DNA from 3 places in the Drancourtella sp. An12 genome. Region 3 is predicted to be linked to each of the others. Evidence: predicted binding sites of a transcription regulator. Region 3 holds the regulator's gene; each other region holds the start of a gene.
What was found. Region 3 encodes HrcA, which represses chaperone genes, less so after heat shock. Its sites were predicted from a motif close to TGTTAGCACTCNNNNNNNNNGAGTGCTAACA; they were not measured.
Positions count from the first base shown of each region.

Region 1 (2,275 bases), on a different contig from region 3:
TTTCAGTCCACGAAGAATGGAAATGGCATCCTCCACTGTCGGCTCATCTACCATTACCGGCTGGAACCGCCGCTCCAGAGCAGCGTCTTTTTCAATGTACTCCCGATATTCATCCAGCGTGGTGGCTCCGATACAGTGAAGCTCGCCTCTTGCCAGCATCGGCTTTAACATATTGCCGGCATCCATGGAGCCTTCCGTCTTTCCTGCTCCCACGATCGTGTGCAGTTCATCGATGAAGAGAATGATCTCTCCGTCGCTGTTTTTGACTTCCTCGAGAACCGCTTTTAAACGTTCCTCAAATTCACCTCTGTATTTTGCTCCTGCTACCAGCGCACCCATATCCAGTGCAAACAGCTGCTTATTTTTCAGTCCTTCCGGAACATCGCCCCGGACGATCCGCTGTGCCAGCCCTTCGACAACTGCGGTCTTTCCGACACCCGGCTCACCGATGAGCACCGGGTTATTCTTCGTTTTACGGGAAAGAATCCGGACTACATTCCGGATCTCGGCGTCACGTCCGATGACCGGATCCAGTTTCTGCTCTCTGGCTCGTTCCACCAGATCATACCCGTATTTGTTCAGCGTATCATAGGTTGCTTCCGGATTGTCACTTGTTACTCTCTGGTTTCCTCTGACTTCGGAAAGCACCCGCAGAAAATTCTCCCGATTGATGCTGAACTCTTTAAAAATCTCTTTTACCTCACGGTTTGCGTACTTCAGAAGTGCCAGGAAAATATGCTCTACTGAAACATATTCGTCCCCCATCTGCTTTGCCTCATCCTCCGCATGGATCAGCACCTTGTTCAGATTCTGACCGATATAGAGCTGTCCGCCCTGTACCTTCGGACGCTTCCTGAGCGCCTGCTCTACACGCTCAATCAGCAGTTCTTTCTGAATCCCGAGCTTTTCCATCAGCTTCAGAATCAGGCTCCCATCCTGTGTCAGCAGGGAATAAAGCAGATGCTCCTGCTCGATCTCCTGATTTCCGTAATCATCTGCGATCTTCTCGCATCCCTGTACCGCAAGCATAGAATTTTGTGTGAATTTGTTAATATTCATACCTTTCTTCCTCCTTACGAATGATTCTCTTAATCTATTTACAGTTTCTGTTTGTCTGTTCTATCGACGATATAACAATAGCATTTTTTATTAGCACTGTCAACACTCGAGTGCTAATTTTCTGAATTTTCTCGTTTCAATTTTCTATATTTCCTGCTTTTTCACTATCTAGTTCTTACCTGACTTAGAAGATCATCGCCAGTTATCCGCCTGTGCGATAAAACTACGGTTCTGTCAAGGAAACTCTCTTTTAGAACCGTAGTAAAATGCGGGTGACTACGGTGCTTACAACGAAAATCGAGCGGTAACCGTAGTAAATCGTATGTAACTACGGTTCTCTTAACGAAAACTGGCTAGCTAACCGTACTATATCGCCCGTGTCTACGGTTCTTACAGCAAAAATCGATCAGCTAACCGTTCTAAACCGCTCGGAACTACAGTTCTGCCAGGGAAATGCTTTGCGATTGTTCTCTTTCTTTCCTTATTGTATAATGAAATCAGGGGTGATCCTATGTCCGTAACTGTAGAGATCCGTCAAAAATCTATTTTCAGAAAACCGTTGACCCTGGAGGATGTGATCCGTCTGTCCGGCTTGTCTTATGGGACCGCCGATGAAAATTTCCGGCTCATAGAGCGTGAAACCGGGAACTGTACCCTTCTGTATGATCCGGAAACACTTGCGAGAGGGATGGAGCTTTCCGTAAACGAAAATGCAATTTCCCTGAAGCTCAGCCTTCCTACCAGCAAAGCGGAAATCCGCCGTTTCTATGAAGTAGTCAAGCTTCTTTGCACCACATTGAAAACAAAACAGTTTATTCTGGAAGGCCAGACAAAGATGCTCCGTGACATCAATACGTTGATCCAGAATGACATGAACGCATCCATGGGCGCTCTGGAGGATCTGAAGCAGATCTTCCGACCGTCCTGCCGACAGAACCTTATATTATTCTTGATCAGATCAAGGGGATTGAGGACTGGTATCTCATGCTGAAGGATCAGCGTACTGTCCGTTACGAAGACTTCATGAACGCGGTTTCTGAAAAAACTTATTTTGACGCAAACCACCGGATCATTTCACTGAGCCAGGAGAAACTGGATGCCATTCTGGAAACCTGGGAATCTCCGGTAGACTAAAGCGAAGGCTGTGCGGATGTCGTTCCGCACAGTCTTCGCTTTACTTTCCTACGGCACCAGCCGGTGGATGTCTCTTGGAAAC
Region 1 covers NZ_NFLO01000022.1:25,787-28,061, reverse strand. The annotation lists gene clpB (ATP-dependent chaperone ClpB) at 1-1,059, opposite strand, end outside; gene B5E64_RS15070 (hypothetical protein) at 1,571-2,050, shown strand; gene B5E64_RS18090 (hypothetical protein) at 2,044-2,193, shown strand; gene aspS (aspartate--tRNA(Asn) ligase) at 2,242-2,275, opposite strand, start outside.
Region 1: clpB (ATP-dependent chaperone ClpB) is a predicted target of HrcA. The motif match lies at 1,148-1,178, and genes of this name have one in related genera.

Region 2 (2,275 bases), on a different contig from region 3:
CTGTCAAAATTGCGATATCGCGAAGCATTTCTTTTCTTCTGTCGCCGTATCCCGGAGCTTTCACAGCAACAACATTGAAAGTACCACGCAGTTTGTTTACGATCAGAGTCGTCAGTGCTTCTCCTTCTACATCTTCTGCAATGATAAGAAGTCTTGCACCCGCCTGAACAACCTGTTCCAGAAGAGGAAGCAGCTCCTGAATATTGGAGATCTTCTTATCTGTAATCAGAATATACGGATCTTCCAGATTTGCTTCCATCTTATCCATGTCCGTTGCCATGTATGCGGAAATATATCCACGGTCAAACTGCATACCTTCTACCAGGTCAAGCTCTGTCTTCATTGTCTTGGATTCTTCGATTGTGATAACACCATCGTTGGAAACTTTTTCCATTGCGTCCGCAACCATGTTTCCTACTTCATCATCACTGGAAGATACAGCGGCAACTCTTGCGATCTGAGCCTTGTCTTTTACTTTGCTGCTCATTTTTGCGATCTCTTCCACTGCGAGGTCAGTTGCCTTTTTCATACCTTTTCTAAGAACAATCGGATTTGCGCCTGCTGCAAGGTTTCTCATACCTTCATGAACCATTGCCTGGGCAAGTACGGTTGCGGTTGTTGTACCATCTCCAGCTACATCGTTTGTCTTGGACGCAACTTCACGAATCAGCTGAGCTCCCATATTTTCAAATGCGTCTTCCAGCTCGATCTCTTTTGCGATTGTCACACCATCGTTTGTGATCAGCGGTGCGCCGAATGATTTGTCAAGTACGACGTTTCTTCCTTTTGGTCCAAGTGTAACTCTGACTGTGTCAGCAAGTTTATTTACGCCTGCTTCAAGCGCTTTTCTGGCTTCTGCTCCATATTTGATTTCCTTAGCCATTTCAAATCCCTCCATAATCTGTTTATTTTAAATATTATTATCTGTCACTCTGAATTTAAGCTTCGATCACTGCGAGGATATCGCTCTGTCTTACGATGATATATTCTACATCGTCAAGCTCTACTTCTGTACCTGCATATTTTGAATAAATGACTTTATCTCCAACAGAAACTTTCATTTCCACTTCTTTCCCATCGACCAGTCCTCCCGGTCCTACCGCGATGACTTCTGCCTGCTGCGGCTTTTCTTTATTCTGTCCCGGAAGCACGATCCCGGATTTGGTTGTTTCTTCTGCTTCCATCTGTTTTAATACAACTCTGTCACTTAATGGTACTAATTTCATGATTGTTCCTCCTTCATTGCCTATCAGTTTATCAGCACTCATTGAACTAGAGTGCTAAAACACTCTAGTAATAAAATAGCACTCTCTATTTTATTTGTCAACATCCATTCTCATTCTTTATAATTCGTTTATAATTCTGTCCGTTTAAACTTTATAAAACCCGTTCTGAATCCGGAATACAACCTGATCCTTCTCCTGGCTGCGGAAACGTTTCCGAATGACTCCTTCGCATCCGAACCGGCCTTCTTTCACTTCAAAAATACATTCATATACAGCATCCAGGGAAAACTCGTCCACATCGCCCCGGCTTGTGTAAAGCGTCATCTCTTCTTGCTGCGGATCATAGTTTTTTATGCGTGTCATATATTTTTTCCGGTTATATTTCTCATCTTTCAAAAATACCTTTTTCATTTGTAAAACAGCAGCTCCGTCCTCGTACATTTTTATTTCTCCTTTCCTAAAAGGGAGCCTCAGAATACTGACGCTCCCTTCTATTTGCATATCCTACTGTTCAATGCCTTTCTATTTTTGCTTTTCTTTTTTTATCTTTTCCAGCTCCGTGAATACGTAGTCGTTCACCACCTTAATATAGGTTCCTTTCATTCCGGAGGATCTGGACTCAATCACGCCTGCGCTTTCGAATTTACGAAGCGCATTTACAATGACAGATCTTGTGATTCCTACTCTGTCCGCGATCTTGCTTGCGACAAGAATTCCCTCCATACCGTCAAGCTCGTCAAAAATATGGATAATCGCTTCCAGCTCTGAAAACGAAAGCGTGCTGATCGCCGACTGAACAATATGTTCTTTTCTCGTCTCCTCTGCATTCTCTTCATTGACAGAACGGAGCATCTCAAGTCCGACTACTGTTGTACCATACTCGCTGAGAATAATATCGTCAATTTCATATTCTTCATCCTGTTTATAAATAAACAGAGTTCCAAGCCGTTCTCCCGCGATCTCAATCGGAGATACAATCGCCTGGTAGCCTTTCGCTGTTTCGGCATCGAATCCCAGTGTCTGGAGGTTGACATTTTCCTTCGTTGATA
Region 2 covers NZ_NFLO01000008.1:15,262-17,536, forward strand. The annotation lists gene groL (chaperonin GroEL) at 1-883, opposite strand, end outside; gene B5E64_RS09045 (co-chaperone GroES) at 939-1,226, opposite strand; gene B5E64_RS09050 (hypothetical protein) at 1,371-1,667, opposite strand; gene codY (GTP-sensing pleiotropic transcriptional regulator CodY) at 1,749-2,275, opposite strand, start outside.
Region 2: B5E64_RS09045 (co-chaperone GroES) is a predicted target of HrcA. The motif match lies at 1,256-1,286, and genes of this name have one in related genera.

Region 3 (2,275 bases):
TCCCAGGGCCTCGATCTGCTTGACGCCTGCGTCTTCCAGCGTCTTCATAAGCTGTCTATATACTTTATCCATGCCGTCTACAAACGGATCGTCTTTCTTTCCGTCTTCAACGCTCTGGAACCCTCTCTCGAAATTATCGATAACAGGCAGGATCTTCTCAATGATGTCCTTTGCTCCAATCTCATACATGGCCGATTTTTCTTTTTCAGTACGCTTTCTGTAATTGTCAAACTCCGCCATCTGGCGTGTCAGCTTATCGGTCAGATCTTCGATCTTCTCATCTTTTGGATCCTTTTTATTCTTTCTTTTAAAGAATCCCTTCTTTTCTTTGCCGTCGTCCGAAGCTTCCTGGCCGTCTGTGCTTTCCGGCGCGCCGGTCTCTTCCGCTTCATCCTGTGCGGTTTCATCCTCTACAGGAATCTCACCGTTTTGCTCAGCCTGCTTTTTCGCTTCTTCTACGGCCTCTTTTACCATTTCTTCCTGATTCTTACTTTCTCCCACCAGGATACCACCTTTCTGCTTTTGCTCTATTCTTTTTTGTGAAATATCGTATCCAGCTCAGTCTGCAGTGTTTTCAGTGTGTCCATGACATGTTCATAGTCCATACGCTTCGGTCCGATAATCCCTATCGTTCCCTGCATGCCTTCTCCTAATTCATAGGTTGCTGTCACAATACTGCAGTCCTTCATGTTCTGTACCGGAGTCTCATTTCCGATATAAACCTGTATTCCCTTAGTGTCACTGGAAAGTGTCTGGGTGACAAGTTCCGAAAGCTGCTGTTTTTCCTCAAAGGCACTGATGATTTCCTGTGCGCTTTGCTTGTCGGATAATTCCGGATAACGGAAAATGTTGGTGGCTCCGCTTGTATAGATCTCCATGTCCTGATCGAGCTGAATCACATTGCCTACCGCATCCAGCACATCGCTGATCACTCCGCTGTGAATGCCTGCCTGTTCTTTGAGCTTGGCAATCAGTCCCAGTGTAATCTGATCGATGGACATGCCGTTCAGCGTCGTATTCAAAAGCATGTTCAGCTTTAGAAGCGTCTCGCTTCCCAGATCCTGGTCAACCCGGATGATCTGGTTCTTGACAATGTTTCCTTCCAGCACAATGACTGCGATCAACTGTTCCTCATCAACCTGGGAAAGCTGAATAAATTTCAGCCGGTTTTTCATGCTGACAGGCGCGGATACCATCGTGGCGTAATTTGTATTGTTAGCCAGTACTTTCGCCGCCTGTTTCAAAAGCTGATCCATCTTATCCGCCTTCTGAAGCATCTGTTCCTTGATTTCCGTCACTTCCTGCTCTTTATCCTGCATGAGCATATCGACATAAAGCCGATATCCCTTGTCAGACGGAATACGTCCTGCAGACGTATGAGGCTGAAAAATATATCCAAGTTCTTCCAGATCCGCCATCTCATTCCGGATTGTAGCGGAACTTAAATTCAGATCGGTGTACTTGGAAATTGTTCTGGAACCAACCGGCTCACCTGTCTCCAGATAGTTCTGAATGACTGCTTTTAATATCTTCAGTTTTCTTTCACTCAGTTCCCGGATTAATTCCATTCAGATCCTCCTTCCGTCTTATTAGCACTCATTTATTTCGAGTGCTAATATCTACGTTTACTAATTTAGCACTCCCGCACACATTTGTCAACACTGATTCTGTATCTTTTTTGTGTCTTTCTACATATTCAGAAGTCCGACAGCAAGGATCACCATCCCATACGCTGTCCACTGTTTTTTCGTAAGTTTCTCCTTAAAAAGGATCACTCCTACTACTCCTATTACCGCCATCGCCGCAATGCTATAGGTCGGATAGGCAATGACCGCAGGGACATCGGCCAGTGCCCACAGCAGAAACCGGGCCGAAAAATAATTTGGAATTCCAATGAGAACTCCAAATAGAATTTCATTTTTTGTAATCCGCTCCCTGTTTCGTGCAACAAGCAGACCACTGATTACTCCGGAAACAAGAAAGGAAAGCATCAGGAAAAAGCTTCCAAAGGATGTTTTCCCGTATGCGTCATAAAACTTGGCCATGGCATCTCCCAGGCCTCCGCCAAGTAAAAGAAGTACAAGTCCGGCCTTGGAGCTTCCTCCCGTCCGGACCGCTCCTTTCTCCAGATTGATGAGCAAAATGGCAACCACCGCAATCAGAAGTCCGATTCCCTGGTTCCATCCCGGTTTTTCTCCAAACCAGAGGACTGCAAGTGCAGACGGGACGATCACGCCAAGCTTCATAAAGGTAGAGGACAGGATAACGCCGTTTT
Region 3 covers NZ_NFLO01000003.1:144,923-147,197, forward strand. The annotation lists gene grpE (nucleotide exchange factor GrpE) at 1-504, opposite strand, end outside; gene hrcA (heat-inducible transcriptional repressor HrcA) at 528-1,568, opposite strand; gene B5E64_RS04770 (EamA family transporter) at 1,689-2,275, opposite strand, start outside.